Regions from separate parts of the Streptomyces sp. NPDC041713 genome, predicted to be linked through region 2. Evidence: riboswitches for the same ligand, from Rfam matches in the RefSeq annotation. Region 2 holds a riboswitch; each other region holds the start of a gene.
What was found. A riboswitch is a leader RNA that binds a small molecule or an ion and turns the genes downstream of it on or off. The one in region 2 is predicted to bind cyclic di-AMP.
Positions count from the first base shown of each region.

Region 1: linked by a shared signal. The riboswitch ahead of ACZ6CV_RS36600 (transglycosylase SLT domain-containing protein) and the one ahead of ACZ6CV_RS20140 (M23 family metallopeptidase) in region 2 are both predicted to bind cyclic di-AMP.
Region 3: linked by a shared signal. The riboswitch ahead of ACZ6CV_RS17015 (transglycosylase family protein) and the one ahead of ACZ6CV_RS20140 (M23 family metallopeptidase) in region 2 are both predicted to bind cyclic di-AMP.

Region 1 covers NZ_JBVIZY010000024.1:5,341-8,540, reverse strand. Annotated here, with positions in the region: gene ACZ6CV_RS36605 (SRPBCC family protein) at 1-315, opposite strand, end outside; gene ACZ6CV_RS36600 (transglycosylase SLT domain-containing protein) at 562-1,290, opposite strand; cyclic di-AMP (ydaO/yuaA leader) riboswitch at 1,293-1,455, opposite strand; gene ACZ6CV_RS36595 (SRPBCC family protein) at 2,312-2,788, shown strand; gene ACZ6CV_RS36590 (hypothetical protein) at 3,128-3,200, shown strand, end outside.
Region 2 covers NZ_JBVIZY010000006.1:151,454-154,653, forward strand. Annotated here, with positions in the region: gene ACZ6CV_RS20135 (M16 family metallopeptidase) at 1-1,247, shown strand, start outside; cyclic di-AMP (ydaO/yuaA leader) riboswitch at 1,447-1,609, shown strand; gene ACZ6CV_RS20140 (M23 family metallopeptidase) at 1,622-2,425, shown strand; gene ACZ6CV_RS20145 (GntR family transcriptional regulator) at 2,637-3,200, shown strand, end outside.
Region 3 covers NZ_JBVIZY010000005.1:120,911-124,110, reverse strand. Annotated here, with positions in the region: gene ACZ6CV_RS17020 (LysM peptidoglycan-binding domain-containing protein) at 1-712, shown strand, start outside; cyclic di-AMP (ydaO/yuaA leader) riboswitch at 941-1,110, shown strand; gene ACZ6CV_RS17015 (transglycosylase family protein) at 1,115-1,828, shown strand; gene eno (phosphopyruvate hydratase) at 2,128-3,200, shown strand, end outside.

The sequences.
Region 1 (3,200 bases), on a different contig from region 2:
GTCCAGGATCACCAGCGTGTGCTCGCCCCAGGGCCGTACGTCGATGGAGATGCGCGCGGTGCCCAGCCGGCCGCTGTCGACCTCCAGCTCCAGCAGGCGGGGAGCCTCGCACCGGCGCACGATGGTGTGCCCCGACAGCTCCCACGGCCCCAGCCGCACGGTGTACTCGATACGCGATCCCGTCTGCGGCCACGCGTCGTCGACGGGCTTGGACTCGTGGGTGCCGACCACCCACTCGCCATAACGGGTGCCGTCCTCCAGGACCGCCCAGACATCGCGCGGCGGGCGTTCGATCAGTCGGTGCCGTACAGCCATGATGCGTTCCCGTCCGTCATCGTCGGTTGACCCGTGACCGACCGGGTGCCCGGCCGCCGCAGACTCACCCCTTCATCACACCAGCCATCGGCCCCACCCGCCGCCTGCCGCACCCCGACCGGGTACCCGCCCCCGCCCTCGGCGACGCCTGCGCGGGGCCGGGACATGCCCGAGCCCCGGCACGCGGGGGGTGTGCCGGGGCTCGGGGCGGGAGCGGGGGAGGGGAGAGGGTGCTCCCGGTGGCTCCTAGTAGGGGCCGTTGACGTTGTCGATCGAGCCGTACCGGTCGGCCGCGTAGTTGCAGGCGGCGGTGATGTTGGCGACCGGGTCGTAGCTGTCCGTGGAGGTGCCGGGCAGGTGGTAGGCGTCGAAGGTGGGGCCGATGACCTGCAGGAGTCCCTTGGAGGGCGTGCCGGCGACGGCGTTGGAGTCCCAGTTGTTGATGGCCATCGGGTTGCCGGAGGACTCGCGCATGACGTTGCGGTGGATGCCCTCGTAGGAGGCGGGGATGCCGTGCTGGGCCAGGATGTCGAGCGACTCCCTGATCCACCCGTCGAGGTTGTTGGCGTAGGTCTTCTTCGCCGGGGCGACGGCGGGCTGGGCGGCCGCCTTATCGCGCGCGGAGCGGTCGGCGCGCTGGGCCGGCTCGGAGCCCTTGCCCGCGAGGGTGAGCTTGACTCCGGGGCGTATGAGCTGCGGGTTGCCGCCCAGGACGCCGCGGTTGTCCTCGTAGAGCTTCTTCCAGCCGCCGCTGACGGAGTGGTCCTTGGCGATCTTGGAGAGGGAGTCGCCCGCGGCGACGACGTAGGTGCCGGGGGCCGCGGCGGGCTTGACGGCCGGAGCGGCCTGCGCCGCGCTCGCGCCGGTCGCGCCGAGCACCGGGAGGACGAGCACGGCCCCGCCCGTGCCGGCGGCGGCGATGCCCCGGTGCAGCGAGCTGGACTTGGGACGGCGGTGCTTTCCCTTTGCGGGCATGACGAATTCCTCTCCGTCGCCTGCGAGGTGAGCTGTCGGGTTCGGACGGGAGATGTCCGGTCGCACTGCATGCGACTTCACCCCGAGCCATGCCGGAATCCCGGAACGGCGCTTACCTGGGTCCCCCGCTCCTGCCGTGCGTAAGTGAGTGGGTGGGAAGGGCTTCCGGGCAGCGGCAGGATTCGGCGTTCAGCCCGGGATTGACGGTGACGTTAAGCGAGAAAGCCCGGACGGAACAAGGCAAGAATTCGAAAGACGAATACGTGGCCCCGCCCCCCGGCCCCGGGAGCGGCCCCGCACGCAAAGATCGAATAACTCAACTTTCTTTCCCCGGAACGGAAATGCGCACAACGGCGCCTCCCGGCACCACGCACCCCGACGTGACACATTTCACGGAACGAAGCACGGGAAAAGTGACTCACGACCGCACCGGTGCCGGTCATTCCACCGGATATACCTGCGATGAGTACAGAACTCCCCGTACGCCTCCAAGGCGACCAATTCACACGAAACTGGGCAACACAAAAAGGTAACTTTCCCCCCAAATCAGGCATAAGGCGTACGGTGTTGAGCCGGTCACATCCGCGCGCGCGAGTCCCGCACTCCCCGGCCCCAGGGCTGGACCAACCAACCCGGCACCCACCTCAACTCGCCCAGAGAACAGAGATAAGGGGACCGGAAGAGCCCACCTGAGCAGGCGACAGAAAGAAAAGAGACGAAGAGAATGAACGAGGTTGGAGAAGGCCGATCAAAGACAGAACGAAGAGCGCGCCGGACAATGCCGCATTCCGCGCCCGAAGGTGACGTACTGTCGGGAACAAAGCAGAGAGGCCGAACTCACCTGCACCCGGGTCGCGTTGTGACAAATTCACTCGCCTCCCGTCGACCGACGCCGGCCGATTGGCCCCGTACCGCCCGTAACAGCAAGGCGAGTTGACGAAAACCGGCCCCTGGCCAACGCGCCCCCCCAGAGCCCGCCCCTGCGGACGAAAACCTGAAGCACGCCCTGGAAGGAACAGCGATGAACAAGCCCGCCTACGTCTACACCATCTACATCGACACCACCCCCGAAAAGCTCTGGGAGGGACTGACCACCCCCGAATTCCTGAAGCAGTACCACGGCGGCTGGGCACCCTCCTCCGACTGGAAGGTCGGCTCCAAGGTGCTGTGGCCCGTCGAGGACGGCGGCGAACCCCAGGACCTCGGCCAGGTCGTCACCGAGTCACAGCCCGGCAGGCGACTCGCCTACACCTGGCACACGCTGCAGCCGATGCACCAGGAAATGTTCGGCATGAGCGACGAGGACTTCGCCGAGGCGGCCAAGGAACGCTCCAAGGTCACCTTCGACATCGAACCGGCCGAAGACCCGGCCCTGGGCATGAAACTGACCATCACCCACGACGGCTTCACCACACCCGACTCCAAGATGCTCGAAGGCGTCAGCGGCGGCTGGACCATGATGCTGTCGCACCTGAAGACCCTCCTCGAAAAGCCCTGACCCCTCAGACCCCAGGCCACCCGGCCGCCGTCCGATGACGGCGGCCGCCCCCGCGACAACGCCCAGGCCGGTAACTCCGGCTGCGGCCAAGAACTTTGCCCCCACGTGAAGGAACTCCACGCCGGTTCTTCCTCGCCTTGCAGATGCCGCCTGCTCATCGCACGCTCCTTTCCTGTCGCGTCCGAAATCCCTGCGGGCTGCACCCTTCTGCAGGGGGAGGGGTGGAGCCTCCTGGCCCACGCGTCGCCGATCTTGGTGCCGTAACTTATGCGTGGAAAGGACACACGCGGCCGCAAAGCTCTACCTCATCGCGTCGCCCAACCGATTGGAGAGCACGAGATGAGTGCAGGCGAGGGCAAGAGACATGGCTGGCGGTATGCCGCCGCAGCCGCCGGTGTGACGGTGGGAATGC
Region 2 (3,200 bases):
TGGTCGCCGTCGAGATCCACCTCGAAGCGCCCCTGGACGCCGAGCCCGAGGGCCTCGACGGCGTCGCCACGATCATGGCGAGGGCGTTCAACGAGGGCACCGACAAGCACTCCGCCGAGGAGTTCGCCGCCGAGCTCGACCGCTGCGGCGCGACCCTCGACGCGCACGCCGACCACCCGGGGGTCCGCGTCTCCCTGGAGGTCCCGGTCTCCCGGCTCCCCAAGGCGCTCGGCCTGCTCGCCGACGCGCTGCGGGCCCCGGCCTTCGCCGACAGCGAGATCGAACGGCTCGTACGCAACCGCCTGGACGAGATCCCGCACGAGGCCGCCAACCCCGCGCGGCGCGCCGCCAAGGAGCTCTCCCGGCAGCTCTTCCCGGCGACCTCGCGCATGTCGCGGCCGCGCCAGGGCACCGAGGAGACGGTCACCGCCATCGACTCGGCGGCGGTACGGGCCTTCTACGAGAAGCACGTCCGGCCCGCCACGGCCACCCTCGTCGTGGTCGGCGACCTGACCGGCACCGACCTGGACGCCGTCCTCGCGGACACCGTCGGTGCCTGGACCGGCTCCGCAGGCGAGCCACGCCCGGTGCCGCCGGTGACCGCCGACGACCGCGGCCGCGTCGTCATCGTGGACCGCCCCGGCGCGGTCCAGACGCAGCTGCTGATCGGCCGCATCGGCCCCGACCGGCACGACCGCGTCTGGCCCGCCCAGGTGCTCGGCACGTACTGCCTGGGCGGCACCCTCACCTCCCGCTTGGACCGCGTCCTGCGCGAGGAGAAGGGATACACCTACGGCGTCAGGGCGTTCGGCCAGGTGCTGCGTTCGGCGCCGGACGGCACGGGCGCCGCGATGCTCGCCATCAGCGGCTCCGTGGACACCCCGAACACCGGCCCGGCGCTCGACGACCTCTGGAAGGTGCTGCGCACCCTCGCCGCCGACGGGCTCACCGACGCCGAGCGCGACGTCGCCGTGCAGAACCTGGTGGGCGTCGCCCCGCTCAAGTACGAGATGGCGGCCTCCGTCGCGGCCACCCTCGCCGACCAGGTCGAGCAGAACCTGCCGGACGACTTCCAGGCGCAGCTGTACCGGCAGCTGGCGGCCACCGGCACCGTGGAGGCCACCGCGGCCGTCGTGAACGCCTTCCCGGAGGACCGGCTGGTGACGGTCCTCGTCGGGGACGCCGCGCAGATCGAGGAGCCCGTCAGGGCCCTCGGGATCGGTGACGTGAGTGTGGTCACCGGCTGAGTGACCGTCAGGCCGGACAAATGAGCCCCTGGTGACCGCTTCGGGCGCCAGGGTCCTCATATGTCCGGATTCATACGGAGGTTGCCCGTCTGCCCTGTGGCGTGCGCTACAAAAGTCGAGTTCTGTTTGTCGATTGAAAGTGCGCCCGCTTAGCGTCGGTCCGGCTGTTCGTCGCGCAGTACGCCGCACCCGCGGCACCGGACAGTCATCGCCGAGTCCCCGTACGGCGCGAGCCAGGGGAGCCGGGGACCCACATGTCCCCTGGGGTGAATCGGGCACCTTGCCGCGAGGCGAGGAACCCGTAGGAGACCTTCCTGCTCCGAACCCGTCAGCTAACCCGGTAGGCGAGAGGGAAGGAAAGGATCAGCCGCTTCATGGCGTTCACCCGTGCCACCGGGAAGCACCGTCGTCCGAGCCGCCTCACGCGTACCACCGCGAACGTCGCGGGCGTCGCAGCGCTCACCACCACCGGTGTCATCGGAGGCCTCGCCGGTCCGGCGCTCGCCGCCGCCGATGACGCGGCCCTCGAGCACACCGGCTTCACCCAGGCCATCTCCGTCGGCGACTCGCTCGCCGAGAACATCGACGCGCAGGCGGCCGCCCAGCGCCAGGCCGCCGACGACGCCGCTGCCGCCCAGAAGGCCGAAGAGGCCGCCAAGAAGAAGGCCGCCGAGGAGAAGCGCAAGGCCGAGGCCGAGGCCAAGGCGAAGGCCGAGAAGGAGCGCGAGGCCAAGGAGCGCGCAGCCCGCGCGGCCGAGCGCAAGCGCCTGAACAGCTACGTCTCCCCGATCTCCGGCTCGTACGTCTCCACGGGCTACCAGACCGGCGGCGCCATGTGGTCCTCCGGCAGCCACACCGGCATCGACTTCCACGCCGCGTCCGGCACCTCGGTCCACGCGGTCGGCGCCGGCACCGTCGTCGAGGCCGGCTGGGGCGGTGCCTACGGCAACAACGTGGTCATCAAGATGAACGACGGCACGTACACCCAGTACGGCCACATGTCCTCCCTCGGTGTCTCCGTCGGCCAGACGGTCACCCCGGGCCAGCAGATAGGCATCTCCGGCGCCACCGGCAACGCCAGCGGCCCGCACCTGCACTTCGAGGCCCGCACCGGCCCGGACTACGGCTCGGACATCGACCCCATCGCGTACCTGCGCGGACACGGCGTCAACGTCTGACGGACGCGAACCCCGCAGCATCGCTTCGAAAGCCCCGGCTCCTGATGAGCCGGGGCTTTCGCGTTGCCGTGTCGGCGCCTCGTCCCGCGGTGGCCAAAAGATATCCATGAATTCCCGGACGCCATCGGAAATCGCGGCACTCTGCAATAGAGTCACCGGACGAGCGTCGGGTCGACCGCCTGACGCGGGGAATTCAATGGAGGTCCGGTCAGTGGGCGGAGGTCCGGTCACGCGCATTCCGGCGCACTCGGTCAGCACGGCCATCCGGGACGACATCGTCGCCGGAGTCCACGCGCGGGGCGGCCGGCTCACCGAGGAGCTCCTCGCGCGCCGCTACGGCGTCTCGCGCGTCCCCGTGCGCGAGGCGCTGCGCACCTTGGAGGCCGAGGGTTTCGTCGTCACGCGCAGGCACGCGGGCGCGTGCGTCGCGGAACCGACGGAGCAGGAGGCCGCGGATCTCCTGGAGATGCGGACGCTGCTCGAACCGCTCGCCGCGGCACGCGCCGCACAGCGCCGCGACGACGCGCACCTGAAGGTTCTGCGCGGACTCGTCCGGCTGGGCCAGGAGCGCGCCAGGAGCGGCCTGGGGGAGGATCTGCGGCCCTTGGGCGGCTGGTTCCACGAGACGCTCGCCCAGGCGTCCGCGAGCCCCGGCCTCGGCGCGCTGCTCACCCAGCTCCGCCACAAGGTCGCCTGGATGTACGTGGCGGAGTCCCCGGCGGCGCCGGCCGAGACGTGGTCCGAACACGCCGCGATCCTCGACGCGGTGGCCCGC
Region 3 (3,200 bases), on a different contig from region 2:
CGACGGCGGCGCCGCGGCCGACGTCGACCCCGGAGCCCCGCTCCCGCAGACCCCGGACGACGCGCCCGACTCCACCGGCTCGACCGGGAGCGGCAAGGCCGACGGTTCGAAGGGCGCCGAGGACTCCGAGGACGCCAAGGGCACGGACGACGCGGCCAAGGACTCCGCGGACAAGAACAAGGGCACGGACGCGGACAAGGGCGAGAGGGCCGACCCGTCCTCGGACGCCGGCGAACCGTCCGCGGACGACGACACGCCCGGTTCGGCCGACGACGCGCGAGACAAGAATCACGACGAGTCCGGCGAAAAGGACGGCAAGGGCGGTAAGGACGGCAAGGTCGACGCGGGTGACGCGGACGCCGACGGCAAGTCCGGGTCGCAGGACCCCGCTTCGCCCGGCTCCGAGGGGTCGACCGCGCCCGCCGAGGGCTCGGACGGCGCCTCGGCGGGACGCCACCGCGGTGGCGTCGACGAGAGCGAGCGGGCCGGCGGCGACCGTCCGGGACGGCACGCCTCGCGCGGCGCCGACCGCGACGGCGGCATCGCCGACGGGTCGTACACGGTGCGCTCCGGGGACAACCTCTCGCTCATCGCCGACGACCTCGACGTGGCGGGCGGTTGGCACGAGCTCTACGCCGAGAACAAGAAGACCGTCGGCGCCGACCCGGACCTCATCCTCCCCGGTCAGAGCCTCGATCTGGGCGAAAAGTAACGGTAGTTGACGAAGAGTCGGGCGGGGCCTTCGCGTCGTATGTCCGCTTTGGCGCGAGTGAGACATGGGTCTCAGAAGCCCTGATCGTCTTTGAAATTGTGTGGAAGACGTGATTACCGTCGTCACCGCTCGCCACTGGTGGGCCCCGCCGGTCGGTACGCCGAATCCTGCCAACGGCCGGACGGGAACAGTCGTCGCTCAAGAGCGCCGTGGGCAGGAGCGGGGGACCCAAGGTTTGTGCCGGGTCCGTCCGTTGAGGGGTGGGGCAGCCGAGAGGCTGAGCGCCGCGAGACGGACGGGAACGGCTAGGGGTGAAGTCGCGCTCAAGGAGTGCGACCGGGCAACCACATCGGCCCGAACCCGACAGCTCACCTCGCAGGCGTCGGTGTAGGGGATCAACTCATGCTGCTTTCCAGCAAGGGCAAGCACCGTCGTCCGTCCAAGGCCACGCGCGTCGCCACCCTCGTCGGTGTGACCGGCGCGGCCGTCGCCGCTCCGCTGATGGCGGCCGGCTCGGCCTCCGCCGCCACCGCCTCCGAGTGGGACGCCGTCGCCCAGTGCGAGTCCGGTGGCAACTGGTCCATCAACACCGGCAACGGTTTCCAGGGCGGTCTGCAGTTCTCGCCGTCCACCTGGGCCGCGTACGGCGGCACCAAGTACGCGCCGTCCGCCGACAAGGCCTCCAAGGCCCAGCAGATCGAGATCGGCGAGAAGGTCCTCGCGGGCCAGGGCAAGGGTGCCTGGCCGTCCTGCGGCGTCGGCCTCTCGGGCGCCTCCCCCAGCAGCGGCGGCGGCCAGCAGGAGCAGGCCCCGCAGCAGCAGGAGAAGCCGCAGCCGCAGCAGACGCGGCAGCAGGCCGCTCCGGAGCAGAAGCAGGCCGCGCCCAAGCCGCAGCCCACGCCGCAGACCGAGTCCAAGAAGACCGTCGAGACCCCGACCGGCAAGACGGTCAAGAAGGGTGACGGCGAGTACAAGGTCGAGACCGGCGACACCCTCTCCAAGATCGCCCAGTCGCACCACGTCAAGGGTGGCTGGCAGAAGGTCTACAAGCTCAACGGCGACATCATCGACGACGCCGACTTCATCTACCCGGGCCAGCAGCTGCACCTGAGCTGACCCTCCCGGACCCCACCCGGCCGTGCCTCGGCGGACGCACGGCCACCCCGTCCCCACGGGCTCCCCGCCCCGGTGCGCGTATCCCCCGTACGCACCGGGGCGGGGCCATGTCCGCCCCCGCCGTGTTCGCTACCAGCGAGTAAAACGCGGTCTTCCGTCCTGTTTCCCGGGGATTTCGCCTCTTGTCCGTCCCACGGGACGGGCGGTCGGCTGGCTGAAGCCCCGGAGCCGGTTAGGCTCAGGAGACGCAGGGCCGAAGCGGCTCGCGTAAACGCGTCACATCCCAGAAGGAGATGCTCGTGCCGTCCATCGACGTCGTCGTAGCCCGGGAAATCCTGGACTCCCGAGGCAACCCCACGGTCGAGGTCGAGGTCGGCCTCGACGACGGCAGCACCGGTCGTGCCGCCGTTCCGTCCGGTGCCTCCACCGGTGCCTTCGAGGCCATCGAACTCCGTGACGGTGACCCCAACCGTTACCAGGGCAAGGGTGTCGAGAAGGCCGTCCTCGCCGTCATCGAGCAGATCGGCCCGGAGCTCGTCGGCTACGACGCCACCGAGCAGCGCCTGATCGACCAGGCCATGTTCGACCTGGACGCCACCGACAACAAGGGCTCGCTCGGCGCCAACGCCATCCTCGGCGTCTCGCTCGCCGTCGCGCACGCCGCCTCCGAGGCCAGCGACCTGCCGCTGTTCCGCTACCTCGGCGGTCCGAACGCGCACCTGCTGCCCGTCCCGATGATGAACATCCTGAACGGCGGGTCGCACGCCGACTCCAACGTCGACATCCAGGAGTTCATGATCGCGCCGATCGGCGCCGAGTCGTTCTCCGAGGCGCTGCGCTGGGGCACCGAGGTCTACCACACCCTCAAGAAGGTGCTGAAGGAGAAGGGCCTGTCCACCGGCCTCGGCGACGAGGGCGGCTTCGCCCCGAACCTGGACTCCAACCGCGCCGCGCTCGACCTCATCCTGGAGGCCATCAAGCAGGCCGGTTACGTCCCGGGCGAGCAGGTCGCGCTGGCGCTCGACGTCGCCGCCTCCGAGTTCTACAAGGACGGCTCCTACGAGTTCGAGGGCAAGTCCCGCTCGGCCGCCGAGATGACCGAGTACTACGCGGAGCTCGTCGCCTCGTACCCGCTGGTCTCCATCGAGGACCCGCTGTTCGAGGACGACTGGGCCGGCTGGAACACCATCACCGAGCAGCTCGGCGACAAGGTGCAGCTCGTCGGCGACGACCTGTTCGTCACCAACCCCGAGCGCCTGGCCCGCGGCATCGAGGAGAACTCGGCCAACGCCCTGCTCGTCAAGGTCAACCAGATCGGCTCGCTGACCGAGACCCTGGACGCCGTCGAGATGGCCCAGCGCAACGGCTTCAA